3 regions of the Sphaerisporangium sp. NPDC051011 genome follow, and region 1 is predicted to be linked to each of the others. Evidence: riboswitches for the same ligand, from Rfam matches in the RefSeq annotation. Region 1 holds a riboswitch; each other region holds the start of a gene.
What was found. A riboswitch is a leader RNA that binds a small molecule or an ion and turns the genes downstream of it on or off. The one in region 1 is predicted to bind cyclic di-AMP.

Region 1 (10,407 bases):
TACGACGAGGCCGTCGAGCGCGCCGTGGACGCAGCGTCCGGCTACACCGTCGGCGACCCCTTCGACCCGGCGACCCGCCTCGGCCCCCTGGTGTCGGCCGCCCAGCGCGACCGCGTGGCCCGGTACATCACCCGGGGACAGGAGGAAGGCGCCCGGCTCGTCGCCGGCGGCGGCCTCCCCCCGGGGCCGGGCTACTTCGTCGAGCCGACCGTCTTCGCCGGGGTCGAGCCCGGCATGGCGATCGAGCAGGAGGAGATCTTCGGCCCGGTGCTGTCGATCGTCCCCTACGCCACGCAGGACGAGGCCGTCGAGATCGCCAACGGTACGCCGTACGGCCTGGCGGGCGCGGTGTGGGCACGCACGCAGGACGAGGCGGTGGCCGTGGCCCGGCGGCTGCGCACCGGCCAGGTGGCGATCAACGGCGGCCGGTTCAACCCCGCGGCGCCGTTCGGCGGCTACAAGCAGTCCGGCATCGGCCGCGAGCTCGGCGAGTTCGGGCTGGAGGAGTACTTCGAGCTCAAGTCCCTGCAGTTGTGAGCACGGCGGCGGGGCAGGGCACGGGCACGCGACGGGTCCGGCGGATCGGCGCGTTCGACGTCGCGCTGGCGCTCGGCGGCCTGCTGCTGGTCGTGCTCGCCCTGCAGAACGCCGGCCCCGCGCTGGCGGCCCTGCGCGGCCAGGGCACGCAGGGCACCTTCACCGCACGGCGGCTGGAGTGCGTCGAGCACCCGGGTCACGAGCAGTGCTCCTGGCTCGGCACGTTCCGGTCCGCGGACGGCAGGGTCGTGCGGGACGGGATCGCCTTCTACGGCAGCGAGCGGGGCACGTTCACCCCGGGGGCGGCCTCGCCCGCCTTCGACACCGGCAGGCCCGGCCATGTGTACGGCCCGGGGGGCTCGAACGAGTGGACGGTCGTCGCCGGGCTGCTGCTCGCGGGCCTGGCGCTCGTGCTCAGGCCCGTCGCGCGACTGGTGCGCCCCAGGATTGCGGTGGACGCCTGAGGCGGGGTCAGGGGGTCTGCAGGAGGATCTTGCGCGCGGCGTCCTTGGCCAGGCGGTCGACGTACAGGATGCCTTCGAGGTGGTCGTACTCGTGCTGGAAACAGCGGGCGAGCAGGCCCCGGGCCTTCAGCCGGACCGGCCGCCCGAGCCGGTCGAACCCGCTCACCGAGACGCCGGCCGCGCGGGGCGTGCGCGCGTACAGGGGCTTTCCGGTCTCGCGGCCGGGCACCGACAGGCAGCCCTCCTCGTCCAGGACCTCGCCGGCGTCGTCGACGGTCAGCTCGGGGTTGATCACGTGCCCCTTGCGCCCGGCGGCGTCGTAGACGAACAACCTCCTGGACACGCCGATCTGCGGCGCGGCCAGCCCGACGCCGTCGGCGGCGTACATCGCCTCCATCATCTCGTCGACGAGCCTGCGCAGATCCCTGTCGAACTCCGTGACCGGATCGGCGGGGGTGCGCAGGACGGGGTCACCGATCACGCGGATCTCGCGCATGAAGCTCTCCTGTAAGAGGTCACCTGGCGTAGTGCCTATTACTGTAATGGAATCGGGGCCGGTGGCGCGCCCGCCGCCCGTACGGCGCGGCCTGATGGACCCGCGCCGGACGGGACTGCGACAATAGGGGGGTGCGCGTCTACATCGCCGCCGATCACGCCGGCTACGAACTGAAGAATCACCTGGTCTCGACGCTCAAGGAGCGGGGTCACGAGGCCGTGGACGAAGGTCCCTTCGTCTACGACGCCGAGGACGACTACCCGATTTTCATATTCCGCGCCGCCGAGGCCGTGGCCAACGACCCGGGCAGCTTCGGCGTGGTGATCGGCGGCTCGGGCAACGGCGAGCAGATCGCCGCCAACAAGGTGCGCGGCATCCGCGCGGCCCTCGCCTGGAGCGAGGAGACCGCCGAGCTGGCCCGCCGCCACAACGACGCCAACGTCATCAGCCTGGGCGCGCGCATGCACTCGCACGAGGAGGCCGCGCGCTTCGTCGAGGTCTTCCTGGAGACCCCGTTCTCCGGCGACGAAAGGCACAGGCGCCGCATCGCCCAGATCGAGGCCTACGAGGCCACCGGAGTGATCCCCCCGCTGCCGTAGGGCTGTGCCTATTGCCGCGCCTCCGGCACGGCGGTTCGGGGCGCCCCTTTTGGCGGCGTTCTTCCGCCCTCGCAGGCAAGGGATCGTTCCTCACCCTTGCCCGCGAGGACTCCAGAACACCGCCGCGCCCCGAACATGCCTATTGCCTCGCTCCGGGCGGGTCAGGAGTCGCGGTGGCGGGGGTCGGGTCTGCGCTGAGGCTCGGTGCCGCGCGTCGTCGCCTCGGTCTTCCTCGCCTGAGGGTCGGCCTTGCGGGTGGCCTCGTCGCGCAGGGGGCGCCGGTCTGCGGCGTCCTGCTGCTCGCCGGTCGGGCGCGAGACGTCTCGCGCCCGCATCGCCGTGATCGGGGTGATCTGCAAGCTTTGAAGTGCCATGTCCAGATGGTAGGCCGCCGAACCGCCTAGCGGAGCGGGGCCATAGGCGTGTTCGGGGCCCAAAGGGCGGCCACGCCGAGCCGGAGGCTTGGCCATGAACGCCATGAACGCCATGAACACTGCCTAAAACATAAGCCCTCCCCACGGGTGGGTCTCCCAGGACATGGCCGCCGACAGCGCGCGGATCGCCCCCGGCCGCGTCTCGCGGATGATGCCCGCGGCCTCGTAGGAGCCGAGCGCCCGGCCGCCCAGGTACGCGGCCCCCAGCACGCTGACCGGAAGCTCGATGTCGGCCGGGTCGTTCGTGCGGTGGCAGGTGGCGCCCGAGGCGTCGGCGGACAGCCGCCACCGTCCGGCGTTCCACGGGCAGAAGGTGTCGGTGACATCGATGACGACGTCCACGGGCGCGGAGTAGGCGCGGTAGGGCAGGGCGCGGTCGACGTCCACCACGCGCGCCCACATGTCGTCCAGCCAGCCGGCGTTCAGCAGGCGCGGCTCGGCGAGCAGGTGCATGAGGGGGTCGTCCACCGGCCGGCTCGGGGCGAACACCCGCGCGACCAGGTCACGTTCGAGCACGTGCCGCCACAGCAGCGCGTACGCCGCCGGGTCCAGCCCGAACAGGTCGAACACCCGTAGCTCGCCGTCCGGCAGGTCGTGGTCGGTCACGCCGGCCTTCGCGCGGAACAGGACGTAGCCCCGCGGCCCGGAGTCGTCCTCGGCCACCACGCAGCGCAGCGAGGACCTGCCCCGGCGGGCCTCTTCGTCGTCGGCCAGCACCGCGTCCCACGCCGCCGGGGTGCGCCGGTACAGGCCGGGACGGCTCGGCAGGACGGACTCGAACACCTTCTCCAGGTCGCCGCGCGCCGCGGCGGGACGCGCCACGCGCAGCCGCAGCGAGGGGTCCGACGGCGCGTGGCCGGCGAGCCGCGCGCCGCGTGTCGGGATGCGGAAGAACAGGTTGTCCACGGCCCTGCCGTAGCCGAACCGGCCGTAGATGGCCCCTTCGGAGGCGTACAGCAGCGCCACGGGCTCGCCGCCCTCGTGCAGGCTTTCGAGCTGGGCGCGCATGAGCCCGGACAGGATGCCTCTGCGCCGGTGCGAGGGAATGACACAAACGGCCGATACACCGCATACGGGGCGTGGCCCGCCGGGCAGCGTCATGGTGAGGCTCAGGCCCACCGTGGAACCCACCAGCCGGTCGCCGTCGTAGGCGCCGAGCGTGCGGTCGAACTCCATCAGAGCCTTGAACCGCGCGACCCGCGCGGGGCTGTAGTCCTCGACGAAGGCTTCTTGGTCGATCTCCACCCATTGCGGCCAATCCGACTCGTCCATGGGGCGGATGACCGTCTCTGGCCTGGGCTTTGGTTGGCTGTTCATCCGATTAACGTTAGGGCCGGGCAAACCGGATCGGCCACCTAATATCCCCGTTTAATGATCAAGGTCTTGGTCAAGTCTGCTGCCCAAAGGGCCGGGGGACAGATAGAGTCGAGGCCATCATGAGTTCTCGTCCGGCGCCGCTGATCCCTCCACGGCTCCGCGCGATCTTGGTTCGCGTCCCGTTCCTCGTGCGGATCGTGCGCTTCCTCCGCAGGGGGCCACTGGCGCGCGACCGGAACCTTCTCATCACCCTCAGCGCGCTCACGCTCCTGCTCGGCGCGCTCGCCGCGCGGGTCTCCGCCGAGTGGTTCTCGCCCAGCCTGCTCATCCTGGTCACGCTGGTCGGTGGGCTCCAGCTCCGGCTGCGCAGTCTGGCCGTCCTCATCGGCGCGGTGGGGGTCGCGCTGGCCTACATCGCCGCAGTCCTGGGCTTCCGGTCGGTCGGCCCCGGGCTGCTCGTCACCATCGGCTTCACCACCGTGCTCGCCTTCCTCATGGCCCGTACGCGCGGCAAGCTCGGCGTCCAGGGCCTGCGCGGCGACGCCATGCTGCTGGAACTGCGCGACCGGCTCAAACGGCAGGGCGACCTGCCCGCGCTGCCCAAGGACTGGGGCAGGCGCGTCGTGCTCAAGCAGGCGGGTGGCTCCTCCTTCGGCGGAGACTTCCTGGTCTCCACGCGCCACGGGTCGATCCTGGAGGTCGCGCTGGTCGACGTGTCCGGCAAGGGCGTGGACGCGGGCACGCGCGCCCTCATGCTGTCGGGCACGTTCGGGGGTCTGCTGGGCTCGGTCGAGTCGTTCCTGCCCGCCTGCAACGCCTACCTCCACCGCCAGCCCGAGGGGGAGGGGTTCGTCACGGCCGTCCACCTGCGCCTCGACCTGGCCACCGGGGCCTACGAGATCACCTCGGCCGGCCATCCCCCCGTGGTGAAGTTCGACGCGGGAACGGGCACCTGGCAGGTGTCGGCGGCCAAGGGCGTGGTCCTGGGCGTCGTGCCCGATCTGCACTGCGAGCCCGACAGCGGGGTCCTGCACAAGGGCGACGCGCTCATGCTCTACACCGACGGGCTGATCGAGCAGCCCGGGCGGGACATCGACTCCGGCCTCGACCGGCTGCTCGGAGAGGCCGAGCGCCTGGTGCCCTCGGGCTTCCACGACGGCGCGGGTCCCCTCGTCAACTCGATGTCCGCGGGGCACAACGACGACTGCGCCCTCATCCTCATCTGGCGTCCCTGACCTGCCGGTCTCTACAGCCAGCCCGCCTCGGCGGCGATCCTGACGGCGTCCACGCGGTTGCGCGCCCCGGTCTTGCAGATGATGCGGGATAAGTGGTTTCGGACCGTTCCTACGGATAAATAGAGCTTCGCCGCGATCTCCTTGGAGGCGGCCCCCTGCGCCGCGATGCGCAGCACGTCCATCTCGCGGGGCGTCAGCGGGTTGTCGGCCGAGGTCAGCGCGGCGATGGCGAGGTCGGAGTCGACGGCCTTGCGCCCGGCGGCGACGCGGCGGATGCCGTCCGCGAGGTGCTCGGGGGCGATGTCGATGCTCAGGAATCCCAGCGCGTGGGCCGCGAAGGCGCGCCGGACCTGGCCTGGATTGGGCTGGCCCGACAGCAGCAGCACCCGGCAGCGGGGAGCCTTCTCGTGCAGGCGCGCGGCGGCGGTGAACCCGTCGACGTCCGGAAGGTCCACGTCGATCACCGCGGCGTCCGGGTCGAGTTCAAGCGCGGCCGGCATGATGTATTCGCCGGAGGCGACATCGGCGATCACCATGAGATCCTGCTCCCCGTTCAGCGACGCCACCAGTCCCCGGCGTACCAGCGGGAGATGTTCGGCGACCAGGATGCGTATCAAGGCGCTCCCTTGAGTGGCCCTGGAACAGATCCGGCAAATGCCGCTTCGCCGGTTCATATCCCACGGTGTCTAGATGATTGCTTACCGTCAATGCAGTCTCCCGATTCGGTCCACGCCGCGCAAGTCACTCCTACGGTTGGTCGTCGATGCGGTCTTTCGGGGTACGGCGGGGTCCGCCGGGGAGTTCGGTTAGGCTCGGAGGGGGCAATGTAAACAGCAGGCATCTTCTCCGCAGGTGGGGGTAGCACCTATGAGCTGGCTCATCGTGGCCGGGTTTCTCATCTTCTTCCTCGGGATGGCCTTGTCCATTGCCCTGCACGAGTTCGGGCACCTGGTACCCGCCAAGTTCTTCGGGGTCAGGGTCACGCAGTACATGGTCGGTTTCGGTCCGACGGTCTGGTCGCGGCGCCGCGGTGAAACCGAATACGGCCTGAAGTGGATTCCGTTCGGCGGTTACATCCGCATGATCGGCCCGCTGCCCCCGCGGCCCGACGACGGCGGCAAACTGCGCTCCATGCCCACCGGCCCCTGGCAGGGCCTCATCGAGAGCGCCCGGCAGGCATCCCTGGAGGAGGTCGGCCCCGGCGACGAGGACCGCGTCCTGTACCGCAAGCCGTGGTGGCAGCGCCTCATCATCTTCCTCGGCGGCCCGCTGATGAACTTCGTGCTGGCCTTCGCCCTGTTCTCGGTCGTCTTCATGGGCTTCGGCATCGAGGTCACCAAGCCCACCGTCGCCAAGGTCTCCGAGTGCGTCATGACCCTCGCGCAGGAGACCAAGGGGCAGAAGTGCGACTCGTCCTTCAAGCCCACGCCCGCCGCGCAGGCGGGCCTGCGGACGAACGACACGATCGTCTCCTTCGGCGGCACGCCCGTGCGCACCTGGGAGGACGCCACCCGGCTGATCCGCGCGCACGGCGCCGGCCCCGTCGCCATCGGCATCCACCGCGACGGCAAGCCGATGACGCTCACCACCACCCTCATCGCCCAGGACCGCCCCTCGGCCGCCGATCCGAGGAAGATGGACAAGAACGTCGGCTTCCTCGGCGTCACGCCCGTCATCGTCGTCGAGAAGCAGGGGCCGGGGTACGCCGTCGGCGCGATGTGGAACATGACCGTCCGCACGGCGCAGGCCCTGGCGCAGTTCCCCCAGAAGATCGTCGGCGTGTACCAGGCAGCCTTCGGCGGGGCCGAGCGCGCGATCGACAGCCCGCAGAGCGTCGTCGGTGCGGGCAGGATCGGCGGTGAGATCGCCGCCTCCAAGCTTCCGCTGGAGGGGAAGATCGCTCTGTTCCTCCAGTTGCTCGGCGGCATGAACCTCGCGGTCGGCATGTTCAACCTCGTCCCGCTGCTGCCCCTGGACGGCGGCCAGATCGCGGGCGCGCTGTGGGAGGGTCTCAAGCGCGGGTACGCCCGGGTGCGCCGCCGCGCCATGCCGGGGCACGTCGATATCGCCAAGGCCCTGCCGCTGACGTACGGCGTGGTGGCGGTGCTGTTCGTGGTCTTCGGCCTGCTGATCTACGCCGACATCGTCAACCCGATCCGCCTGACGGGCTGACCCTCACTCGCCGGAGGCGCCGCCCGGCCGGCGGCGCCTCGTCCGGCGTTCAGTACATCGAGATGTGCACGTGGTCGAAGTGGTTGGCCGTGACGCCGCCCCGGTCCTCCATCGCGCGCCAGCCCGGGAAGCCCAGGTTGTAGATGCGCTGCCGGTAGATGACGTACTTCACGCCCAGCTTGCCGCCGTTCTTGATCGCCCAGGCGGCGATCGCGTCGCCCAGCGCCGCCTGCCCGGCGGACGGCATCGCGCCGCCCGAGCTGAGCATGAAGTCGCAGGCCCTCCCCAGCGGATGCTCGCCGGAGTCCTCGGGCCGGTAGCAGCCGACCGGGAAGCTCAGGTCGAAGTGGCTGCGCACCTCCGCCCGCATCAGGCGCATCCGCGGGGTGATGTTGTCGCTCCCGGCGGGCAGTTCGGGGGCCCACGATCCGTTGGCCCGCTTGCCGGGCGCGGTCGGCACGAGCGCGTCCAGCTTGTCCTTGATCTGGCCGATCAGCCGCTCGGCGTCCTTGCGCTGAGCGGTCACCTCGGCCACGTCGCCGCGCAGGCGCACGGTGAGCCGCGCGGCCTCGTCCGAGGCCTTCCTGCGCTCGTCCCGTACCACCGCGAACTTCGCGATCTTGGCGTTCTGCTCGTCCTGGAGCTGGAGCAGCAGGGCGGCGCCGCCGTAGCCGGGGGACATGAGCTGGCCCGCGACGCCGAGGTCGCCCGCCTGGTACTGGAGCTGGGCGAGGTCGCCCACCTGCTCCTGCACCGCCTCCAGGCCCTGCTCGGCCTCCTTGAGGCGTGAGCGCGCCGCCTTCTCGGCCGCCTTGGCCTCGGCCACGGCGACGCGCTTGGCGTTGTACTTCTCGATCAGCCGGTCGACCTGCTTGCCGAGCGATTCCAGTTGTGCCTTGAGCTGCTTCTCCGTCGGTTTGGGGGCGGCGCTCGCGGCCGCCGCCGGGGCGAGCGTGTGCCCGGCCATGGTGAACATGGTGAGAACGGTCATGACGCCTGCGGCCACGGTGGCGTGGCGGCCGGTGGTCGGGGGCAGAGCCCTCTCCTCTCCATCCGCCGACCGGGTTAGCTGACGGGTTCGGGCCGGAGCAGCCCTACCACGACGTGGATTCACCCCAGAACCGTTGGGTCCCCGGTTCCCGGGCGGGGCACCCGGGATTAGGCGTACCGACCGTTACGGCCGGTGTTCGATGGATGTTAGTGGTTGACCGTACCTCGCGGTAGCTTTGTGGTGAATTGTCCTAAAAACCGTCTTGTGTCCGGAGTTGTCGGGCCGCCTCCTCGGGCGGCACGTCGTTCACGAAGGCGCCCATGGCGGACTCCGACCCCGCCAGGTACTTCAGCTTCTGCGGCGCCCTGCGGATGCTGAAAAGCTGCAGGTGCAGGTAGGCGAGGTCGCGCCCCTCGCGCACCGGCGCCTGGTGCCAGGCCGCGACGTACGGCATGGGCACGCCGAACAGGCCGTCCAGCCGCCGCAGCACCCCGGTGTACAACGGGCCGAACGCCGCGCGCTCCTCCACGTTCAGCGACCCCAGGTCGGGGACCCGCCGGTTCAGGTACACGTGCACCTCGAACGGCCAGCGCGCCGCGGCGGGGACGAACGCCGTCCAGTGGTCGTTCGCCGCCACCACGCGGATCTCGGCCTTGCGCTCGGCCGCCAGAACGTCGGCGAACAGGTCGCCGCCCGTACGCTCGCGGTAGCGCGCGGCGGAGGCGAGCATCTGCCGGGTCCGCGGGGTCACGTACGGATACGCGTAGATCTGCCCGTGCGGGTGCGACAGGGTGATGCCGATCTCCGCGCCGCGGTTCTCGAAGCAGAACACCTGCTCCACGCCCGGCAGCGCGGACAGCTCCGCCGTCCGGTCCGCCCAGGCCGTCAGGACCAGATCGACCCGCTCGGGGGAGAGCGCGGCGAACGAGGAATCGTGCTCGGAGGTGAAGCACACCACCTCGCACCGCCCCACGCCGGGCCGCACCTCGCTCAGCCCGCCGGGCTCCTCGTAGGTGCCCTCGTGGTCGCTGAAGGAGGGGAAGCGGTTCTCGAACACGGCGACGTCGTACTCGGGGGAGGGGATCTCGGTCCGCCTGCCGGGCACCGAGGGGCACAGCGGGCACTGGTCGGCGGGAGGAAGGAACGTACGGCCCTGCCGGTGCCCGGCGACGGCGACCCACTCGTCCATGATCGGGTCGTGGCGGAGCTCGGAGGCCCGGGGCCGCGCGGGCAGCTCGCGCGTGTCGGGCGCGCCGCGGTCGGCGTCGTCACGCCGGTCGAAATAGATCAGCTCGCGTCCGTCGGCCAGGTGGGTGACGGTTCGCTTCACTGGGCCGCCACCTGCGCCGCCTCGCCCGGTTCCGCCAGCACCAGCGTGCCTACCTGGTCGGACAGCAGGGGCCTCGCCTCCTCCGGCAGGCCCGTGTCGCTGACCAGCACGTGCGCCTCCTCCAGTTTGGCGATCGTGCTGATGCCGACGGTGCCCCACTTGGTGTGGTCGGCCAGCACGACGAGCTGCTGCGCGGCGGCGACGAGCTCCCGGTTCGTCTCCGCCTCCAGCAGGTTGGGTGTGGTGAAACCCGCCCGCGGGTTCATGCCGTGCACGCCCAGCATCAGGGTGTCGACGTTCAGTTCGCGGATCGCGGCCACCGCGACCGGCCCGACCAGCGCGTCCGATGGCGTGCGCACCCCGCCGGTGAGCACCACGGTCTGGTCCGGACGGCCCGCGCGGTGGAAGACGTCGGCCACCTGCAGGGAATTGGTGATGACGGTCAGCTCGGGGACGTCGACCAGGTGGTGGGCGAGGGTCCAGGTCGTCGTGCCGGCCGACAGCGCGACGGCGGTGCCGGGCCGTACGAGCTCCGCGGCCCGGCGCGCGATGGCCTCCTTCTCGGCCTGCTGGCGCACGGACTTCGCGGCGAACCCGGGCTCCTCGGTCGACCCCGCCCCCGTGGCCGTGGCGCCGCCGTGGACCTTCTCGATAAGCCCTCGTTCCGCCAGGACCTCCAGGTCGCGGCGGATCGTCATGTCGGACACCCCGAGCTCGCGCACCAGATCGGCGACCCGCGCCGCGCCGTTCCTACGTACGCGCTCGAGGATCGCCTGCTGCCGTTGCTGGGCCAGCATCGTCGCTCCTCTTCAACAGATTTCCCCAAATTATC
Region 2 (10,407 bases), on a different contig from region 1:
GAGCAGCTCAGGCCCCCGTATGTAGTGTTAAGGCAGGTCAAGAGGGATGGGACCTGGCACTCGCAAGGGTGCGGACAAGAGCTTTTCTCAAAAAGGACGCGGTGGGGGACCGCGTCCGTTCAGCGGGACCGCCCGATGCGTTTGGGGGAAGGCATCGGCGCTGGACCGTTTGAGATCGGGGCCGGGCAGGCGGGGGACTGCCCGGCCCCGACTTGTCCCCACCCACCCCCGCGCACGGGACACATCTCTCCTCCGTACCGTTCCAGGAGCCCGCCGATTCCCCATCCGGGCGGTCACGTACGGGCCCGGAGGCGAAAGAACAAGCTCAGGCCGTGGGGGACGGCTGCTCACCGGGCGCTGGTGGGGCGCGTTGAGCCGCAGCCCAGCAGCAACACGTCAGAACATCACCATGGCACGACGCCATCGTCGTCGAACAGCTGACCGGTGGGCCCGTCGTCGGGCAGAGCCGCCAACCGGATGGCGATCAACGCGCCCTGCTCAGGGGTCCGAGTACCGCGGAACCCATTGAGGTCGGTGGCCACGTAGCCGGGGCAGGCGCTGTTGATCAAAATGTTGGTGCCGCTCAGCTCCTTGGCGTACTGGATGGTGACGGCGTTGAGGTAGGTCTTCGTCGGTGAGTAAGCCCCGCTGATCCCGAGCCCGACACCGGGTGTGGTCTGCAGGGTCAGCGAGGCGACATGGCTGGACTGGTTGACGATCCGCGGGTGCGCCGAGCGGCGCAGCAGCGGCAGCATCGCGTTGGTGACCCGGATGACGCCGATGACGTTGGTCTCCACCAGCCGTCGCACGGTCTCCAGGTCGATGGTCGTAGGTGCCTCTGGCCAGTCGCCTGCGACGCCGGCGTTATTGACCAGCACGTCAAGGCGTCCCGCTCGCTCCTCGATCAGCTGCGCCGCGGCGGTCACGCTCTCGTCGTCGGTGACGTCCAAGGGCACGCCGAACGCGTCGGTACCTGCCGCGCGCAGCTTCGCCACGGCGTCCGTCCTGCGCCGCTCGTCTCGAGCGCCGACACCGACGCTCCAGCCCAATGCGCCCAGCCCGGCCGCGATCTCGTACCCGATTCCCTTGTTCGCGCCGGTGACCAGTGCGATTGTCTTCTCGCTCATGACACCGAGCATGGCTGCACTTCGATCAGGCACCAACACCATCTCGGTACTGCAGCAATATCCGAGCGACATCAATCGACCGTACTGTGAATCCATGGAGATACGCGAGCTGCGGTACTTCGTCGCGATCGCCGAGGAACTGCACTTCGGCAAGGCCGCCCAGCGTCTGGAGATGGCCCAGCCGCCCCTGTCCCGCGCCATCGCCCGGCTCGAACGAGAGCTCGGCGTCACGCTGCTGGAGCGCACCAGCCGCAAGGTCACGCTCACCGAGGCCGGGGCCGTGCTTCTGTCGGAGGGGCGCACGATCCTCAGCGCGGTGGCCGCAGCTGAGCGGCGTACTCAGCAGGCTGCGCAAAGGCGCCCCCACCTCGTCCTCGCCGTCAAATCCGGCACCGCCGGCGAGTTGCTGGTCAAACTGCTCGATGCCTACCGCGCGGAGCCCGGCGCAGCGACCGTCGATCTGTTGCTCTGCGAGGCGCATCAGCAACAGAAATTGCTGCAGAACGGGCAAGCCGATGTGGCTCTGCTGCACTTGCCATTCGATTCGACGGTCGGACTCGACACCGAAATTCTGTATACCGAGGGACAGGTGGCGATCCTGCCCACCTCTCACTCACTTGCCGGCCGCTCTCAGGTTCGGATGGCCGAGGTCACCGCATTGCAGGAACTCCCGATGGCTCGCTGGCCCGGTCCTGGCGGCAACTACCCGGAGGGGCCAGGGGCAGAGGTACGGAACCTGACACAGCTCTTCCAGCTGATCGCGCTCGGCCGTACCACCGTGATCGTGCCCGAGTCCACCAGCACCGACCTGCGCCGGGATCTCGCCGCCGTTCCGGTCCTGGATGCCCCGCCCGTGACAACGGTGATCGCTTGGCCGCCACAGAGCCGGCTTCGCGCAGTCGCCGACCTGATCCGCGTAGCAACACGTCTTTGACCGGCTGTTCTGTGCCCGTAGCGTCGCTCATCCATGCCTGAAATGCGAGGTTTGGGTGGGAAAGGTAGATCTTCTAATGCTTTCGAGGGGTAATGTTGGCTTTGTCCTGACTTGGTGGGTAAGGTCTTAACCCAAGACGGGCGGTGACCTGGTCTTCAGCCCGAAGGCCGCCGCCCCGAACGTCGAATCTCCGAAGCCCGCAACGGGGCCGAGGGGAACCGGGGACCCAAGTCCTTGGGGTGAATCCGCGCGAGCGGTAGGGAGCGACTCCAATCCCGAACCCGTCAGCTAACCCGGTAGGCGTGATTGGAGAGGAGATCGAGTGGAGCACCCCACTCCGCGGCACCCATCCCCCGGGCTACCCTAAGCCCCGGATCTCGCCGTCAGAAGCGGCGGACAAATCGGCTCGGAGCAGCCGTCTCACCGGGCGAGTAGCTCGCCCTCTGTGACGTGGTGGTTGACGCCACAACTTTCTGCACTAGCACGGAAACGCGCGGATCCCGGCGATTGACATGGTCTCGCCGATCCAGTGATCAGACAGCGCCTTCCACTCCCGCATCGGTGCCGCCCTCGGCCCGGAGTCGCGGTCCTTGTCTTCTGATGAAAGATCCGACCTCCCCATGACTTCATTCGCTGTCCCCCCCACCTGGCGACCGGCTTCCTGCATCGCCGGCGCCTGCCTCGCCGCGGTGACGGCCTTCGGCGCGACCGCCATCGCCGACGCCGACGCGCAGAGCGTCCTTGCCCCCGTGCCCGCCGACGGCGCGGTCACCGAACCGGCCTTCCAGGGCAAGCCCGTCCTTCTCCATGGGTCCACGAAGGCCTCGTACTTCTGGGACGACGCCTCCGGCCGTATGGGAGACACGGGCATGCCCGCGATCGGCAAGCCGATGCAGAAGGGGCTCTTCGCGAGCCCGAGCTGGCCGCTCGGCACCGAGGGATACGTGATGTACAAGGGAAAGAAGGCGCCCTTCTTCATCGGCGACCGCGGCCCCGGCATCCCTTCCAGCAGCGGCGTGATGCTCGACATCGACGGCAAGACCTTCGCGGAACTGACCGGCGGCACCTTCAGCGACTCCACCCTCACGGTGAAGGGCTTCGACGCCGGACACATCAAGGTCGACTACGTGGTCACCAAGTGGGGCGACGGCAAGGGCAAGAAGAACTTCCCTGTCCCCTTCTCCAGCGGTGCCTGGGCGTCCTACGACCACCACCCCGCCACCCCGCCGCGCACCCCGGTCGTCCTGGCCGGCGACTGAGCCACGACTCCCTCGGCGTGAAGCCCCCGTCACGAAGGCCCCGGTAGGGCGGTCCCGGACGCGAAGAGCGAGGCTGAGAGTGGCGACCCCCTGAAGCCTGGGCCACCGCGAGCCACCCGATACGCCGTCCACTCGATGTGCGCACCCGCGCGGGTGCTGCTAAAGTCGCCGTAGTCAATGCGCCGCTAGCTCAGTTGGTTAGAGCAGCTGACTCTTAATCAGCGGGTCCGGGGTTCGAGTCCCTGGCGGCGCACCACGGTTAATGCCGATGACCTGGGCATCCTCTGCTGGCGGAGGGTGCCCACAGTCATTTCCGGGCCTGTAAAGGCGCGACACCCTTGGCGGTGGGCCGGTGCGGCAACGCGGCGGTAACACCGCCTGGCTGTCAGGCTCGGTAGGCCGAGGCGAGTCTGTGGCCGGCCTCTTCCAGGTCCGTGGGGGAGCTGAAGCTGAAGCTGAGGCGAAGGCCCGGCTCGGCGAGGGGGCCGAAGAGGGCGCCGTCCATCGCGCGGACGCCGGTGGGTTCGATGGCCTGGGCGTTCAGGCCGTGCAGCCAGAGGAAGAAGCCGCCGTGGGGGACGGCGAAGGCGTCGGCTCCTCCCGCGCGCAGGCCGGAGACGAGGGCGTCGCGCCTGGCCTTCAGTTGGTCGCGAAGCCAGAGGAGGCGCCGGTCGTAGGCGCCGTGCTGGATGAGAGGCGTGACCGCCAGGGACGTGAGGTGGTTGACGCCGCCTCCGCTGGACAGCAGGCCTCCGCCGGCGAGCCTGGTGACCAGGGCGGGGTCGGCGAGCATCCAGCCGAGCCGCAGGCCGGGGCCGAGGGTCTTGGCGAAGCTGCACAGCCGCACGACCCCGTCGTATCCGGCCATCGCCGCCAGCGGGGCGGGCAGGTCGATCGGGTCGAGGCAGAGCTCGGCGTAGGCGTCGTCCTCGACGATCGGGAGGCCGTGATCCTGGGCGACCTCCAGCAGTTCGGCGCGTCGTCGCCCGCCGATCACGCGCCCCGTGGGGTTGTGGAAGGTGGGGATGAGGTACGCGAACGCCGCTCGGTCGCCGTCCGCCCGCAGGTCGAGCAACAGGTCAGAGAGCGCAGCGGGGTCGGGACCCTCGGCGTCCTCAGGGATGGGCACGGTCCGTAAGCCGCAGTCGGAGAAGATCCGCTTGGCGAGGTGGTAGCTGGCCCACTCGCACAGCACGACGTCGCCCGGCGCGCCGAGCCTTGTCGCCAGGAGGTGCAGCGCCTGTGAGGTCCCGGCGGTGATCAGGACGTTCTCGGGCTCGCACGGGTATCCGCCCGCGACCTTCGCCCGCTCGGCCAGCGCGCCGCGCAGGGGCGCCACCCCCGCGTTCGCCCCGTACGTCAGCGCCGCGGGCCCGTACTCGTCCAGCGCCTCGGCGTAGGCGCTGGCCATCATCCCGGTGGGGAGCAGCTCGGGGTCCAGATACCCGTCCGCGAGGTCGAGGACTCCGTCCGGGGGAACGCCCTGGACGATGCCCGGTGTCCACATCGGCGGAAGCTGTCGCGGTGCCTGCATGACCCGGGCCCAATCTCGTGGACGGCGGCCGGCGGCGGGTGGTGGCCGCCGGGAGCAGAGTGATCACCTGAGTCATATCGGGACGCTCCGCCGCAGTCAAGGCCCCGCCGCGCGCGCTCACCTCACCATGCGCACGTATAGGTGGGATCAGCAGGGGAAAGTGGAATCGGCGCGGTGTCACGGAATGTGAGGAGGACTCGGGAAATGGTGGGAAGACGACAGACGATGCCGCCGGGGCGGCGACGGGCCGTGTCTATTGGGCATCACAGCGTGGAAATCGGCATGGTGACGAGACGGAAGCATCGCGGGGCTTCCCGGCGGGCCGTGGACGTGTCAATTCATTGGACGGGGGCGGTGCGGCGGCGTGCCTGTGAGGGGCGGGAGAATGGAGCCGTCCAGGCCCTCATTTCAAGGCCCGGGAATCGCCCGCCGCCTGACTTCGGGAGAGCGGACCATCCCGGCGCGATATGCCCGGTGTGATATGCCCGGCGCGGGGGTGGTGGTGTTTCCGCTGCACAGGCTCCACAACTGCCCTCGACCACTGGTCAGCGGACCAGTCATGGGCGGGCGGTTGGACGGACGGCGGCGGCGCGTGTACGCCCTGTGGGCGGGTGATCCGTGCGATCGGAAGAAAGGCGAATGAGGGGGAGCAAGTGGGCGATGACGGGCGGGCCAATCCCCACTGACGGCGAAACTGAACATAATTCGGTTTGTGTTCGCGCAGGTGCCGGATGCCGCGCCGGAGCGGGAAACGAATTCCCGACGAACCGGCTGGAGATTCCGCCGGCCCTGTGGCAGGCGTGCTCACCGCCACAGGGCCGCGAACGGCGACCGGATGACCCGCCGTACGGTGGCGCCGGATTCGCCGTTCCACACCCCGCCGACCCGGCGCCGAATCAAGGGACTGTGGTGAGCGGGGAAGGAGACGGCCCCGCCGATCGCAGGTGGACACCGAAGCGGGCGGCTCGGTGATCGCGCGCGGACACCGCACAGGCGACTCGGCGGGGGCGGCGGTTCGGCACGGGCCGGCCGGGCCTGCCGGTCAGCTCGGCACGCGCATCCGCGCGGCGTGCAGGTGCTCGTAGTACGGGAGGTGGTAGTCGAGGTAGGCGGCGAGTTTCGGGTTGTCGCGGACGAAGTCGGTGTCGGCGCCGTCGGTGCGGACGAAGCCGTCGGTGCGGCTCGTCGACTCGTGCCAGCGCTGGGTCTTGCGCCAGTCGTCGCGCACCCCGGGCTGCCAGCTCAGCGCGTCGGGGACGAACGGGATCGAGACGCGGGCGCAGTACTCCTTGACCGTGCCGACCGGGTTCTCGATCAGGTCCTCGGAGTCGATCACGACGGGAGGCGTCTGCGACCTGGCCGCGACCGCGTCGTAGATCTCGGCGAGCCAGGCGAACCCGATCTCGTCCCGGCCGAGCTCGGCGTTGAGCTTGAAGTGGGAGGCGATGGCCTGTTCGGGGTGACGGATGATGAAGGTGTGGGTCGCCTCCGTGAGGAAGCGCTCGTCGGCGAGCAGCCCGGGGTAGTGGAAGTCCGTGGTGTCCTTGAAAAAGACCGGCTCACGGGCGGCCAGCTCACGCAGGGTAGCGATCAACTCGGCTTCTGTGCGCGCCGTGAAGGGGCCCACCTGCGCCTCGCTGAAATCGGCGACATGCGAGAACGGTTCGTGCACCACGGTGTAGTCGCCACGGGCGGCCATCATTCTCAGGAATGCGGTCGACCGGGAACGCGGCGCGCTCCACAATGCTAAAATCCGGGGCGCTTCCTGGGTTCCGTCGTTCATTACGCTGGCCTCCGCCTGTTCGTGGTCGTGCGGAAAGGATATGACGGTTCGCTGTCGATTTCCGCATGTGGGTCGCGGGTGGTTCGAGTGCACCGATCGGCGCTTCACGCGGCTCCGGCGTGAGAGCGTGGATGGCCGGGCCATGATGCACTGACCTGCGAAGACTCGCCTGTCCGTGCCTGGTGGGCGTGGCTTGGAAGGAGGCGGCCGGGTCCGGATCCGCCGATTTCCGTATCCCGCGCGGACACCTGCGGAATTCGGTGGGCGGGCCCGGTACGGCGCGGTCTCCGGGGATCAGGACGCCGAATGCTCATCTGCCTGCCCGACGGGCACCGGTTTCCCCGGACATTGCGCCGGATAGGCCAAGGGCCGTCTCCTTGTGGCGATTACCCGGGCCTCCTCGTGGCGATTACGCGGACTGTTCGCGCGTGTACACGGCAATGCCTCCGGCAATCCGAGCGGACGCGGGGGCCGGCAATCTTCGCGCGTTCTCGCGGACGGTCGCCGTCGCGGGTGTGAACACGCGCCGCGTCTCCGGAGAACATCTCCCGCCGGGCGACTCCCGCACGGCGGAACGGACCGGATCATCGCGTCGTCCTGCGCGTCCCCGCATTCGCCTGGAACGCGCGGTCGTATTCGGCCGTTCATGCCGGGAATACGATGCACGGTGCCCGCCGCCGGCGCGCCGCCGGGTTCGGCGGAACGCTCTGGATTCAGCGCGACGGCGTTTCGGGGGCGGCCGGAGCGGTGAATGGGTGGATGCCGTGAACGGCGCCGGCGGAGGTGGCTCGCGGATGCCGTGAATTCCGTTACTCTGTGCGCCTCCGTTCGCGCCCGTGTTCACCTAACGAATGCCTCGCGGAAATCGGTGTGACGGCGCCCGGAGAACTCGGAAGGCCGCCGGCCGCCGGTTCCGCCGGGGGAATCATTTTCGGACGCTCTGGGAAAAGGCCGCTCATTTGTCAGGAGGATTTCAGGCCGGACGGCCGGAGGCCTCGCGTCGCATTCCTCTCCATGCCTGCGTGCACGGGTGGTGAGGCCGTCCGTTTCCGGCGGTGGACCGGGTTCGGGTCCTCCGTATTCAGGCGGCGTGCATACCGGCGAACCGAATCGGGGAGATCGCCGGGCACGGTCGCCTGGACGGTCGTAACGGGTTAGGAATTCATGGCGCGGAATCCTCTGTGTCCGATTCGCGGTGCGGGGAATGCGCGGTGTGGGCGCTCGTCGACGTGCGCATTTGTACGTGGTACGACCTGCGGCGAGGTGGTGGGATGGGGGCCGGCGCATAGGGGGCAGAGGTCGGATCACTGGGGTGGCGGAATGTTCTCGTGGGGAGGCAGACCGCGTTCGCGGACCGATACCACCGGCCGGTGGGCGGCGGGCATCGCCGGTGGGGCCGGGACCGTACGGGAGTCGTACGGTGGAATGCCTGTTCAGAAGCCGGTCGGCGGTACGGCCTTCGCGCGGCTCGCCGGGCGAGGCGGGCGGGGTGGGCGCCGTAAATCATGGTCGCCCGGGGACACGTCCGGGCGGCGGAACCCCCAGTAAGCGCCATTTGGGATATCGGTGCCATGATCGAACATATTGGCACATGTCGCCAAGGTCGCTTGATCGATTCCGTACCCGCGCGCCGCCCGCCCAGGAATGCGGCCCGGCCCTGAGGTCGTGGCCAAAAAGGGGCGGCCACCTGGAACGTCCTCCTATGGACGGTTGTGAACGCGGCGACCATGGAGCCTCGGACCCGGCCCTGAGCGCGACCTCGGGGAATGTCGCCCGGATCGCGACCCGGGGATGCCCGCGCGCCGTGCGTGCGCGCCGCGAGTGTCATGCACGCCGGTTTTCGGACATCCCCTATTGCGGTTAAGTAGGTGGGGTCGATCCCGGCTTAGAGGCGACCGAAATGCGTGAATTCGGTCCTGTCGTCAAGATTGACATGCGACGTCCGTCGCCGGGATAATCTCCGGGTGCCATCCCTATTGCAAAATGTGACCTTCGACTGCGCGGTTCCTGTCAAGCTGGCGCGGTTCTGGAGCGAGGTCACGGGACAGCCCGTCGATGATTACGATTCCTTCTACGCGACGGTGACGCTGCCGAATGAGACGGTGCTCTACTTCGCCCGGGTCCCCGAGTCGAAGACCGTCAAGAATCGCGTGCATCTCTGCTTGCGGCCGGATGTCCTCCGCGACGTCGAGGTCGACCGTCTGATCGGAATCGGCGCGCGTTTGGTGGCCGATCGCCGTAGGCCCAACGGTCAGGGTTGGGTGGTGCTGGCCGACCCCGAGGGGAACGAATTCTGTGTTCTCCGCAGCGCTGCGGAGCGATGACGATTACGTAGCGTTTAGCTCCACTTACGCAGCGCAATAGCCGACTGCTCTTGAGACTAACTAAAGAACCAGGCTTGACAGAGTTCAGTCGCAGATGCAAGCTTCTCGTTAGGGCGGGCATGGAGATCCCTTTTGCTGGGGGTTTGTTCGGACTTGGGCGAGGTCGTGCGACGTCATTTGAATTCTTCGAATGACAAGGTATTCCGCGCAGGTTATGTGGGGGGACACCGCGCACGGGATGGTCGCCGGCAGGTGAACGGCTCTCGAAAAGGAACTTGCGCGAAAAGGAATTAGTGAGGTTCGCTTTGCTGCGAGTACCCGGGAAGCGAGAGAGACCGACCGAGGTCGTCGTCGAACAGACCAGTTCAGGGCAGGTGTTATAACCGTGCACTATCGGGTCCTGATCTGCGACGAGACCACCCTGGTCAGGGACGGTCTGCGTACCTTGTTGGACGCGGAGTCCGACATCACCGTGGTGGACACCACGGACAGCGGGCAACGCGCGATCATGCTGGTCCGCACGTATCGGCCACACGTGGTGGTCACAGGCCTCACCCTGCAGGGCATGCTCGGCATCGAGCTGATCCGCCGCCTGCTGCGGGAGGAACTCGACCCCGTCCCCAGAGTCGTAGTGTTCGCCACCAACGAGCACGACGACACGCTGACTCACGACACACTCACCAATGTGCTGCACGCCGGCGCCAGCGGCCTGCTCACCCGCGAGACCAGCCGCGACGACCTCGTCGCCGCGATCAGGACCGTCGCCAGCGGCCAGGCGATGCTCACCCCGCGGATGACGCAGCGCCTGCTGGACTGGTTCCGCCAGCACAAGACCGAGCCTGACGACATGCTGCAGCCGTACGCGGCCGCGCTCACCGAGCGCGAGCGCGAGGTGCTGCTGCTCACCGCGCGCGGGATGTCCACCGAGGACATCGGAGTGACCCTGTCCATCTCCGTGGCCACGGTCCGCACGCACATCTACCGGCTGCGCAACAAGCTTCAGTTGCGCGACCGCGCCCAACTCGTGTCGTTCGCCTATCGCGCCGGCATGATGCAGACGGAGTACGACCTGGCCAACAACTGACCTGGCCAGGCATGGCAGGCGACTGAAACGCTCAACAGGCCGCAGGGAAGGCCCCTCACCTCCGCCGGGGTGAGGGGCCTTCCGCGTGAAACCCGTCAGACCCGGGCCAGCGCCTCCTCCACCGCGTGCGCCACGCGCGGCAGGTTCCGCTCGTCGAACACGCTGTAGTGGTCACCGGACAGGGCCAGGTGGTGGAACTCGCCGGTCGACTGCCGCCGCCACGCCTCGGTGGTCGCCGCGTGCGCCCCGGCCATCAGCGCGTACACCGGGCCGTCGTACGGCGCCGGCGGGTGGTAACGGTACAGCGCCTCGGCGGCCCCGGCGAAGATGTGGTACCGGTCGGCCGTCTCCTCCTCCGACAG
Region 3 (10,407 bases), on a different contig from region 1:
ACCGTCCTGCGGCTGACGACGCCGCTGATCGAGGCCAGGCTGCTGGAACGCGACCGCAGGACCGGCGCCTACCGGCTCGGCCACGGCGCCCTGGTGCTCGGGCAGGCCTACCTCGCCACCCTGGACCTGCGGACGGTCGCGGCCGAGGAGTCACACCGGCTGATGACCGAGGTCCGCGAGACGGTGCACCTGGTGGTCTACGACCCGCCGGACGTGGTCTACCTCGACAAGGTGGAGAACACGGCGACCGTCCGCATGGCCTCGCGCGTCGGCAGCCGGACCCCGGCGTACCGCACGGCCGTGGGCAAGGCGATTCTCGCCTGGCGGCCCGAGGACGACCTGCGCGAGGTCGTCGCCGCGGGCATGCCGGCCGTCACCCGGCACACGATCACGGACGCCGCGCGTCTGCGCGTGGAACTGGCCCGGATCCGGCGGCGCGGCTACGCGGTGGACGACCGCGAGAACGAGCCCGAGGTCCGTTGCGTGGCGGCCCCGATATTCGGGCACGGGGACGTGGTGGGCGCGGCGATCTCCGTCTCGGGGCTGTCGTCGCGGATCACGGCGGCGCGGGTCCGTCATCTCGGGCCGCTGGTGGCGGAGGCCGCCTCGCGCGTCTCCAGGAAGCTGGGGGGCGAGCCGCCCGTCCGCCCGGCGGGGCCGCACGCACGCTGACCGGGGCCCGCAGAGGGGGCCGACCCCGGTCGGTGTCCTTCCGAGGCGCCCTTCCGGGGCGTCTTTCCGGGGCGTCTTTCCACGGCGTCCTGACGGCCACGTACACGGACACCGACCCCGATACCGGCCTTGACGTGCGGAAATACTCGGGAAACGCTCGCAGATGTGGAGTCGCGTGCAAATGTGGGGGAACGTGTCGTACTTCGTGCGGGAAAGTGGTGGATCGTGCCGGGCCTGTTCGGGGCGCGGCCATAGGCACGGTCAGTCCAGAAGCTCGGAGAAGCGGTCGGCGACCAGGTCCCAGCGCCACTCGCGCTCGATCCACGCGCGCCCGCGCTCCCCCATCCGCCGCGCCCGCCCGGGGTCCGCCAGCAGCGAGGCGAGCGCGCCGGCGACCTGCTCGGGCCGCTCGCCGTCCACCAGCAGGCCGGTCTCGCCGTCGCGGACGGCGTCGGGCGCGCCGCCCGAGGAGCCCGCGACGACCGGCAGCCCTGTCGCGGATGCCTCCAGGTAGACGATGCCGAGCCCCTCGACGTCCAGGCCGCGCAGGCGCGTGCGGCAGGGCATGGCGAACACGTCCCCGGCGTCGTAGTAGGCGGGCAGGCTGCCCCAGGGCACCGGCCCGGTGATGATCACCGATCCGGCGAGGCCGCGCGCCCCGACCGTCCGCACCAGGGCCCGCCGGGACGGGCCGCCGCCGACCAGCAGCAGCACCGCGTCCGGGACGGCCCGCAGGACGGCCGGCCAGCAGCGCACCAGCGTGTCCTGGCCCTTGCGCGGCACCAGCCGCGACACGCACACCACGACCGGCCGGTCGCCGAGCCCGAGCGCCTCCCGCACCGCCGCACCCCCGGCCCCCGGGCGGAACACGCTCGTGTCCACGCCCGGCGTCAGCCGGACCAGGCGCGACGGCGGGACGACCCGCGCCAGCCGTTCTCTGGTGTACTCGCCGAGGTAGGTGATGGCGTCGGCGTGCGCGCCGATCCTGGCGAGCAGGCCGCGCGCCCCCGGCACCCCGGCCCAGGCGGCCTCGTGGCCGTGGGTCAGCATGACCACCCGCCGTGCCCCGGCCGCGCGCAACGCCGGGGCGAGCAGGCCGAGCGGCGCGGCGGCGCCGAAGACGACGGTCTCGCACTTCTGCTCGCGCACCAGGGCCGCCGCCCGCCGGGCGACCCCGGGCAGGGGCAGCATGAGCGACGTGGGGTGGCGCACCACGCGGTACGGGCGGCGGGCGTCGAACTCCTCCCAGCCGGGCCAGCGCGAGGCGTACACGACGGTGGAGCCCGGCGGGCGGCGCTCGGCGAGGGCGTGGACGAACGCCTGGATGCCTCCCGGGCGCGGCGGGAAGTCGTTGGTGACGATCAGCGTGCGGCCCTGCGGGGTCACGGCTCCGGCAGCCCGTTCTGGCGGGCCCAGAAACGCGCCAGGGCGATGCGCTGCGGGGGCGTGGGGTGGGAGGCGTACAGGATGTACTCGAGGGCGTCCGGCGACAGATCGGAGAGGTTCGTGACGGCCAGCCGCCGCTGCATCGCGACGAACGTCGCCGGGTCGCGGGTGAGGTCGAGCGAGTGCAGGTCGGCCCTGGCCTCCACCGCGCGGCTGACGACGTTCTCGGCGGGGCCGGACAGGACGGTGGCGAGGGTCATCAGCCCGAGCAGCAGCCCCACGGCGCGCGGGTCACCCGCGGAGGGCACCCGGGCGCGGCGCCGGAGGCTGGGAGCGCCGGCCACGAGGAACAGCAGGCACGCCCCGGCCGCGGCCCCGAGCGCGCCGACCAGCGTGCCGTACAGGACATCGCCCCGCTTGGCGTGGCCGAGTTCGTGCGCGACGACCAGCTCGACCTCCTTCTCGGGGGCGCGCAGGAGCGTGTCGTAGACGACGATGCGCCGCGTCGCCCCGAAGCCGGAGACATAGGCGTTGAGGGCGGTGGTCCTGCGCGAGGCGTCGGCGACCAGGACGTCCTTGACCGGGACGCCGTCGCGGGCGGCCATGGCGATCAGGTCCGCGCGCAGCGGCCCGGCGGGCATCGGCCGGAATTCGTTGAACAGCGGTTCCACGACGATCGGGTAGGCAAAGGAGACCGCGACGGTGAACACGAAGGCGCCGATCGACGCCGGGATCCACCAGCGGGCGCGGAACCGGCGCGCCAGCCAGACCACGGCGAAGATCATGATGGCGGTCGTCACGACCTGGACGGCGAAGCCCTTCAGCCGGTCGGCGGACCACGCCGCCCAGTCCTGGGTGGAGAGGCCGTACGCACGCAGGCGGGTCTCGTACCACATGCCGAGCGGCCACTTCAGCAGCAGGCTCACCGCCGAGAGGACGAGCACGCCGAGCGGGACGCGCAGCCACCACGGCCCCCTGAGGCGGTCGACGGCCCACGCGCCGAACGGGGTGAGGATGAACACGCCCGCCACGACCAGCGTGACCGCGAGCGACAGGTAGGCGGGCAGGCTGACGGCCGAGTCGAACGCGGCGGCCCGGTCGATCTGCGCGGTGGTGAAGTCGCGCGCGGGGTCCGGCCGCACCTTGTCTGCACCGCTTATGGCCTGCCACGGCGTGGTCACCGCGACGACCCCCGCCACCGCCGCGCCGAGCACGACCAGGGCGATGCCGGCCGCGCGCATTCCCCCGTCCATGCGCCGCCCCGGGCGGGTCTCCTCGATCAGCTCCGCCACCGTTATCAGCCTTTCCGCCGTCGTCAGGACAGCTCCGCCTTCACGTATGCGCGCCAGGCGCCGGTGAACCGCCCGGCCGGCACCCCGAGCGCGCGCGGGAGGGCCCCCGCCGCGTCTGCCCTGTCTCCCCTCCTGAACTCACGGTAGAGGGCGACCAGGGCGGGTTCGCCGTAACGGGCCGCGACATACCGGCAGGCGAGCCACGCCTCCTCGTACGCCTGGGCCAGGCGCGGTGATCCGGGGGCGAAATCGTCCGGGCCGGGCAGCGCGGACGGCGTGCGGCCCGCGCGCACCTCGGCGGCCAGCTCGGCGGCGGCCTCGCGGACGGGGATGCCCGAGCGCAGGTAGCCCACGTAGTCGGCGAAGCCCTCGACCAGCCATTTCGGGGTGCGCGCGTCCGTCGCGGCCCCGGTGGCGACGTGCGTCAGCTCGTGGGCGAGGACGACGTCACGGCCGGCGTCGCTGAGGCGGGCGAACGAGCCCGGCTCGATGATCACGCGGTCGGTGGCGGCGACGGCGGCGAGGCCGTCCACCGAGGCGGGGGCCGCGAGCGTGGCCGCCTGCGCGGTGGTGGCGGGCACCAGGACCAGCGGGCGCACCGGCCCGGCGACCCGCGCGACGACGAGGCTCGCGCGGTCGGCCCTGCGGGCGAGGTCGGCTAGGTCCGCTTCGCTCGCGGTGGCCGTGCCGATCACCAGGGAGCGGGTTCCGCGGACGACGCGCGCGTGGCCCCAGATCTCCGGATGCTCGCCGGTCACGGCGTCCGGCGCCGGGGGCGTCGGGGGCACGGTCGGCGCGGTCAGGGGCGTGGCCGCGGACATGCCCGGGGGCGCAGGGGGCAGGTGCGGGGATACGAACGGGGGCGCCGGTGGGGGCACAGAGGGGGACGGGGGGACGGTCAGCGCGGCCAGCAGGCCCGCCAGCACGGTCCCCAGCCACACGACGCGCATGCGGGCAATCTACCTGGCCGCTCCCCCGCCGGCGCGCTCCCCGCGCGGCACGACCCGCTGCCCGGCCCGGTGCTTCGCCGTCTCCGCGGGTGTTCCGGACCGGAACGCCGAAGGCCCCGCCCGCCTCCGAGGGGAGTGGAGGCGGGCGGGGCCCCTGAGGGGCCGTCGCGTGGCCGGTGGGCGCGAGCGAAGGCTTCCGGGGAAAGGGCTCCTTGGAAGTTCCCCCGCGCTCCGGTCACGCTCCGGGGCGAACGGCTCCGACGAAACTGCTCTTGCGATAGCCGTTCAGCTTGTCGATCCGCACCCGGGTTCCGCTGTGCGGAGAGTGGATCATCTTGCCGTGACCGACGTACATGCCGACGTGGCCCAGTCCGTAGAAGAACATCAGGTCGCCCGGCTTGAGGTGCTTCCAGGAGACCTTCTTCCGCACGGAGCGGAACTGGCTGGCCGCGATGCGCGGCAGCTTCACACCGGCCTTGCGCCAGGCGTACACGACCAGGCCTGAGCAGTCGAACGCACCGGGGCCGCTGGCACCCCACCGGTACGGGTCTCCGATCTGCTTCTTGGCCACTTCCACCGCGGTGTGCGCCTTGATCCGCTGTCTGGCGGCCCTGGTGAGCTTGGTGGTCTTGGTCGTCTTGGAGGTCTTCCCGGTCTTGCCGGGCTTGATGACCTTGCCGACCTTGACCGAGCTCTGCGCCATGGCCGTGACGGCCGCGTCCGCCGAGGGTGCCTGCACCGACACCACGGCGACGGATGCCGTCATGGTGAGGGCGGCACCGCTGAGGGAGAGCCGGGCGAATCTGGACAGGCTGGGGCTAGGGGTAGTGCTGGACAGGATCGCTCCTTGGTTCTTCCACTTACGCCTACCGGGTTAGCTGACGGATTCGGGCATGGAAGTAGCCCTACGGCGCAATGGCGCCGATTCACCCCCGACCCCTGGGGTAGGGGTCAATTGGTTCCCCGGCTCCGTGCTCCTTGCCGCACGGATTCGGCAGACCACCGCCTGTGGTTTTCTCGGTTTCCCTATGTGTTCACGGCGGCGGCCGAATGGATGGTCTTGCATAAGCCGGCCCCCGCGACGGTCCGGCCTACGGCGCGACGGCATGGCGTGCTCGCCGCGGCCCAGAAGGTACAAGATTTGCCAATTTACGGCAAAGGGTCAGCCGGGTGAACGTAGATCAAATAACGCGATCTTCGCCAGATAACGCCTGCATATCAATGACGCCTGTTACCCGAATGTGATTCCCCTCACATATCCCGAAACTTGGCCCGATAGAAGTCCCACCGGCCACGGGAGTCACACGAGTTAGCGATCTTGGTCGCCCGGGACCGACCGCGCGGTCTCTCTAGAGATGCAAGTATGCAAGAGGTGTTTAGCAATTCATCTTGCACAGTAATCGTTGCGCATGCCAGCGTGGGGTCATGGAGAACGAGAACGTCCGGCAGATCACCGACTCCCGCGTCCTGGCGGCCCTTGCCCACCCCCTACGCAGGCGGCTCATGGACGCCCTGCGGGTCTACGGGCCCTGCACGGTCAGCATGCTGGCCGACCACACCGGCCAGGCGGTCGCGAACGTCAGCCACCACCTGCGCGTCCTGGCCTCGGGAGAGCTGATCGAGGAGGCACCCGAGCTGGCCCGCGACCGGCGGGAACGCTGGTGGCGCCTGGTCGCGAACGCGATCCGCTGGTCCACGCGCGACTTCGAGGGCGACCCCGCCTCCGCGGCCATCGCCGGCGCGGCCGAGTCGCTCAACCTCGAACACCACGTCAACCTCGTGCGCGCCTACTACGCCTCCTCCGAGGAGGAGCGCGAGGCGTGGCACGGCGCGCCCTTCTCCACCGACAAGTGGCTGCGGCTGACGCCCTCGGAGCTGTCCGAGCTGTCCCACGAGGTCATCGGCCTCTACGAGCGCTGGGCCACGCGGGAGATCCCGGACGACGGCCAGCGCCGCGACCCGGTGTTCGTGTTCACCTTCGGCGTCCCGGGGCGCCCGTGAAGGCCCGCCGCGCCCGGCCCGCGTGGGCGCGCCCCGCCGGCACCGGTACCCGGCCCCCCGAAACCCCGAGCGCGGACGCCCGTCCCCCCGGGCTTCGGAGGCGCGGCGGGCCGCTGCGCGAGCGCGACTTCCGGCTGCTGTGGGTCGGCGAGACGGCCAGCGCGTTCGGAAGCTCGGTCACCACTGTGGCCCTGCCGCTCGTGGCCATCACCGTCCTGCAGGCGAACGCGCTGGTCGTGGGCGTGCTGGCGGCCGCGTCCTGGGTGCCCTGGGTGCTGATCGGCCTGCTCGGCACGGTCCCGCTCGGCGCTCTGCTCGGCGGCGCGCTGGGCGACTCCCTCGGCGTGCGGCCCGCCATGTGGATCATGACCGGCGGGATGACCTTGACGGGCCTCATCCTGCTCGCGGGGCCTCTCAAGCGTGACCGCGACCTTCCCGAGGCTCCCGCCGTGTCCTGAATTGGACAGCGATATGGGCTAAGTCGCTCTTGCATCCAGGAAAGCGAGCCGAAGTCAATACTCGGTTTTGCGGAATTGTCATCAATTATCCCCACGAATGGCGCCGAGAACCGCACCCCCCGGCCGCACGCCAGACCGGGAATCTCTCGGAAAGCAAACCATTCCCCCATGTTCCGAGCTTTTCGCAGAAGTCAATTCGTCATATATCTCGATAGCACAGTATTACCCTGGAGCCATCGGCCGCAGCGGAACGGCTCCGTACAGAACGGCCCGGGCGGGCGGCCGGCCGGAGACCGGCTCAGAAGCGCTCGACGCCCTCCGGCCAGATGACCACGACCTCGCGCCCGTGGTCGCGGGCGTGCCGGACGGCGTCGGCCGTCCCCCCGAGCCCGCGCGCGGGCCTGCCGTCCCAGACGGCCGCGACGATCTCGGAGTTCTCGACGACGAAGCACCCGGCGGCGTGGTAGGCGGCCGCCCCCGGCTCCGCGAAGTCCAGCACCGTCACGACGCCGGCGGCGGCGAGCAGCCGGTGGTAGGCGTCCAGGTCCGGGCCCCGGAAGGTCGCCTCGTACCCCCGGGACGGCACGACGACGCGCAACTCGCCTCCGAGGCGCAGAAGGATCTCGGCGAAGAGCTGATCGGCGCCCGCGGCGAGGCTGCTCCAGCCGACGAGCGGCGCCTCCAGAGCGGCCAGCAGCGCGCTCAGCTCCCGTTCTGCGTGGGCCCGGGCCCGCGGCGGCATCGACTGGTGCCCGGTGATCCCGACGACGGTCATGCCTGCCCGTCCTCGGCCGTCATCAAGTGACGCCCGCCGAGCGTGGCGGGCGGCGAGCCTGTTGGCGGCACCAGGACCGTTATGCTCCGCTCCCCCTTCGGGACCCGGCCGCGACGATCCGGGCCGTCCCTCACCCTAGACCGGCACACCGGCGAACGCGCGGGGTTACGCGCGGGTTTCCCCGCCGCTCACGCGGCCCGCCAGAGCGTCAGGGCCGTACGGCCGCGAAGATGCCACGGTAGGACGACAGCGGGACGACCTTCACGACGTCCCCCGTACGCGGGGCGTGCACCATCTTGCCGCCGCCCGCGTACATGCCGACGTGGCCGAGCCCCGAGGCGAACAGCAGGTCGCCGGGCTGCAGGGCGTTCAGGGAGACCCTGCGCGAGGCGCCCCAGGAGTACTGCCCGGCGGCGGTCCGGGGAAGGCTGACGCCGGCCGCGCGCCAGGACATCTGCGTGAGCCCCGAGCAGTCGAAGGAGCCGGGACCGGTGCCGCCGTAGCGGTAGGGCTTGCCCACCTGCGCGAAGGCGTACTGCAGCGCCGCGCGGGCGTTGCCCGACGCCGGGCCGGTGTACTTGATGCCGGGGCTGTTGGGATTGCCGGGGTTGTAGGCGTTCAGCCGGCGCAGGAGGCGCTCCTGCTCGCCGACCAGCTTCTCGACGTCCTTCTTCTGCGTGCGCAGCTCGTTCAGCAGCTTGACCGCCTCGTCGTAGGCGTCCTTGGCGCCGTCGCGCTGGCCCCTGATGGAGCGGGTGGCCTCCTCGTACTCGGCCACCTTGTGCGCCCGGTCCGTCGCGAGCTGGTCGACCGAGGCGAGCCCGCTGAGCAGCGCCTCGGGGTCCCCCTGGGTGACCAGGTTGGGCAGCGCCAGCATGTCACCCGACTGGTAGGTGCTCACCGCGACCGACACCAGGCCGGCGCGCAGGCTGTCCATGCGCTCCAGCTGCTGCTTGAACTTGCCGTTCAGCGCGTTGTAGTCCTTGCGGGCCTTCTTCCACTGCTCGCTGGCCTGGTTGTACTTCTCGACCACATGGTCGGCCTGGTCGTTGAGCTTGGCGAGCCTGGCCTTGGTCTGGGCGATGGTGGGCTTCGGCTTCGCCTCGGCCCCCACCGCCTGCGTCACCAGGACGGCGGCGATGAGGCCGGTGACCACTGGTATCCGCCCGACTCCCCGGACACGCGCACGCACTGGGACGACAGCCCCCTCGAGTGAGACAAGTTAGACAACCTGGGGCGTGATCCTACAGAAAAGGCAAAGACACCTGCACCTTTTCCCCACGAATTCGTCTGCCGCCTGCCGCCACCTGGCCGCCCGGACACCCGCGGTTCAGGGGAGCCTTCAGCCGCGGCCGGGGCGGGGTCCGTACGAGGGTCGGTCAGGCGCGGCCGAGGCGGCGCAGCAGGAGCGTGGAGGGCACGGGACGGGCGCCCATGCGGCGCACCGAATCGGCCACCTCGCGGTCGGAGGACACGACCGCCACCGCGCGTCCCGGCGGCTCGGCCCGGACGAGCTGCCGTATCAGGTCGTCGGCGATCTCTCCGGGCGCGCTGAACAGCACGCGGACGCCACGCGGCGCGGACACCTGCACGGGCCCGTTCAGCTCGGCGCCGTCGAACGCGCAGGTGAGCTCGACGCGCGTCTGCGCCGCCAGGCCGCCCAGCCCCGTGAGCAGGCGCGAGCGCTGGTCGAGCAACGTCAGCGAGGGGTAGCCGGTCTTGGTGACGTTGTACCCGTCGACGATCAGGTGGAGCTGCGGGAGCGCCAGGAGCTGGTCGAGCAGCGCCGGGTCGTCGTCGGCGAGCGCACGGGCGGGCACGGCCCTGACCGACGGGCGACCGGGGGCGACCGCGCTCACCGAGTCGGCCGGCCTGCTGATGGCGACGGGCAGCCCGAGCTCGCTGCGCAGCCCGGCCGCGGCGTCCTGCAGGCTGTCCAGCAGGACGCGGATGCGCGCGTCCTCGATGCTGCGCCCCTCGCGCGCCGCGCGGCGGCTGGCCTCGAGCTGCCGCTCGGCGTCGGTGAGGCGCTCGCGCAGCTTGCGCAGCTCGGTCTCGCCCGCGCTGGCGGCCGAGCTGACCGCCGCCCTGGCCTCCTGGGCGAGCGTCTCCAGCTCGGCGGCGCGCTCCTCGGCGACCCTGCCGCGCTCGCGGGCGTCGTGCAGCCGGCGGCGCAGGTCCGCGACCTCGGCGCGGGACGCCTTGAGCTGCTCGCGCAGGCGGTCGGCCTCCTCCTTGGCCGCGGTCTTCTGGGCGGCGAGCTGCTCGCGCAGCCGTGTCAGCGTCTGCTCCTGCGCGTTGCCCTCGGCGGCGGCCGCCACCTGCTCCAGGTCGGCGCGGGCGGTCTCCACCAGGTCCGGCCAGCCGGGCGGGCGGGTCAGGTAGGCCGCGGCCGCCACGAGCACCGGCTCGGCGGCGGGGGGCACGTTGCCTTCCTCCAGGCTGGCTACCAGCTCGGGCCAGGCGTCGTTGAGCGCCTCGGCGACGATCTCGCGGAACTCCTTGTCCGTCTCCAGCTGGGCGGCGATTGGCGCGCTGCCCAGGCGGGCGCGCTTGCGCGGGTCGAACCTGGCGATGCCGCGCAGCGGCGGCGGGATCGCCGCGGGCTGCATCGAGCCGAGCACCTGGGCCGCGAGCTCGACGACGTGTAAGCGGACCTGCTCGGGCAGCGGGCGAGACAGACCTTCACCGGCTGAACTCATCCGACTTCCCCTAGCTGACTGGCCGTTCAGAATCTCCCTATCCGATAAGGGTACGGCTGTCGCGTCCGTGGTCAGAGCGCTCAGTACCCGGTTCCCCACGCCGCGCGTGCTGCGTGCGGTCATCCGCGGCGCCGACCCGCCTGGTGAAGCAGGGGCGAACGGGGCGGGGAC

Region 2: it holds a riboswitch for cyclic di-AMP, as region 1 does, so the genes downstream of both, AB0H21_RS05385 (hypothetical protein) here and AB0H21_RS31240 (hypothetical protein) in region 1, are expected to answer to the same signal.
Region 3: it holds a riboswitch for cyclic di-AMP, as region 1 does, so the genes downstream of both, AB0H21_RS08160 (C40 family peptidase) here and AB0H21_RS31240 (hypothetical protein) in region 1, are expected to answer to the same signal.

The regions. Positions count from the first base shown of each region.
Region 1 is NZ_JBFAGG010000016.1:22,013-32,419, reverse strand. Features, by position in the region: gene AB0H21_RS31285 (aldehyde dehydrogenase family protein) at 1-537, shown strand, start outside; gene AB0H21_RS31280 (hypothetical protein) at 534-1,001, shown strand; gene def (peptide deformylase) at 1,009-1,497, opposite strand; gene AB0H21_RS31270 (ribose-5-phosphate isomerase) at 1,629-2,096, shown strand; gene AB0H21_RS31265 (hypothetical protein) at 2,258-2,470, opposite strand; gene AB0H21_RS31260 (GNAT family N-acetyltransferase) at 2,594-3,847, opposite strand; gene AB0H21_RS31255 (PP2C family protein-serine/threonine phosphatase) at 3,967-5,082, shown strand; gene AB0H21_RS31250 (response regulator transcription factor) at 5,094-5,699, opposite strand; gene AB0H21_RS31245 (site-2 protease family protein) at 5,950-7,254, shown strand; gene AB0H21_RS31240 (hypothetical protein) at 7,304-8,245, opposite strand; cyclic di-AMP (ydaO/yuaA leader) riboswitch at 8,295-8,429, opposite strand; gene galT (galactose-1-phosphate uridylyltransferase) at 8,496-9,575, opposite strand; gene AB0H21_RS31230 (DeoR/GlpR family DNA-binding transcription regulator) at 9,572-10,372, opposite strand.
Region 2 is NZ_JBFAGG010000002.1:267,498-277,904, forward strand. Features, by position in the region: gene AB0H21_RS05375 (SDR family oxidoreductase) at 405-1,127, opposite strand; gene AB0H21_RS05380 (LysR family transcriptional regulator) at 1,138-2,061, shown strand; cyclic di-AMP (ydaO/yuaA leader) riboswitch at 2,240-2,380, shown strand; gene AB0H21_RS05385 (hypothetical protein) at 2,682-3,320, shown strand; tRNA gene AB0H21_RS05390 (tRNA-Lys) at 3,500-3,576, shown strand; gene AB0H21_RS05395 (PLP-dependent aminotransferase family protein) at 3,706-4,854, opposite strand; gene AB0H21_RS05400 (sulfotransferase family protein) at 5,897-6,637, opposite strand; gene AB0H21_RS05405 (VOC family protein) at 8,602-8,961, shown strand; gene AB0H21_RS05410 (response regulator transcription factor) at 9,347-10,045, shown strand; gene AB0H21_RS05415 (thioesterase domain-containing protein) at 10,141-10,407, opposite strand, start outside.
Region 3 is NZ_JBFAGG010000003.1:198,785-209,191, reverse strand. Features, by position in the region: gene AB0H21_RS08180 (IclR family transcriptional regulator) at 1-672, shown strand, start outside; gene AB0H21_RS08175 (glycosyltransferase family 4 protein) at 934-2,058, opposite strand; gene AB0H21_RS08170 (M48 family metallopeptidase) at 2,055-3,350, opposite strand; gene AB0H21_RS08165 (hypothetical protein) at 3,374-4,300, opposite strand; gene AB0H21_RS08160 (C40 family peptidase) at 4,536-5,066, opposite strand; cyclic di-AMP (ydaO/yuaA leader) riboswitch at 5,149-5,307, opposite strand; gene AB0H21_RS08155 (metalloregulator ArsR/SmtB family transcription factor) at 5,726-6,301, shown strand; gene AB0H21_RS08150 (hypothetical protein) at 6,298-6,759, shown strand; gene AB0H21_RS08145 (hypothetical protein) at 7,058-7,534, opposite strand; gene AB0H21_RS08140 (NlpC/P60 family protein) at 7,743-8,690, opposite strand; gene AB0H21_RS08135 (NYN domain-containing protein) at 8,914-10,236, opposite strand.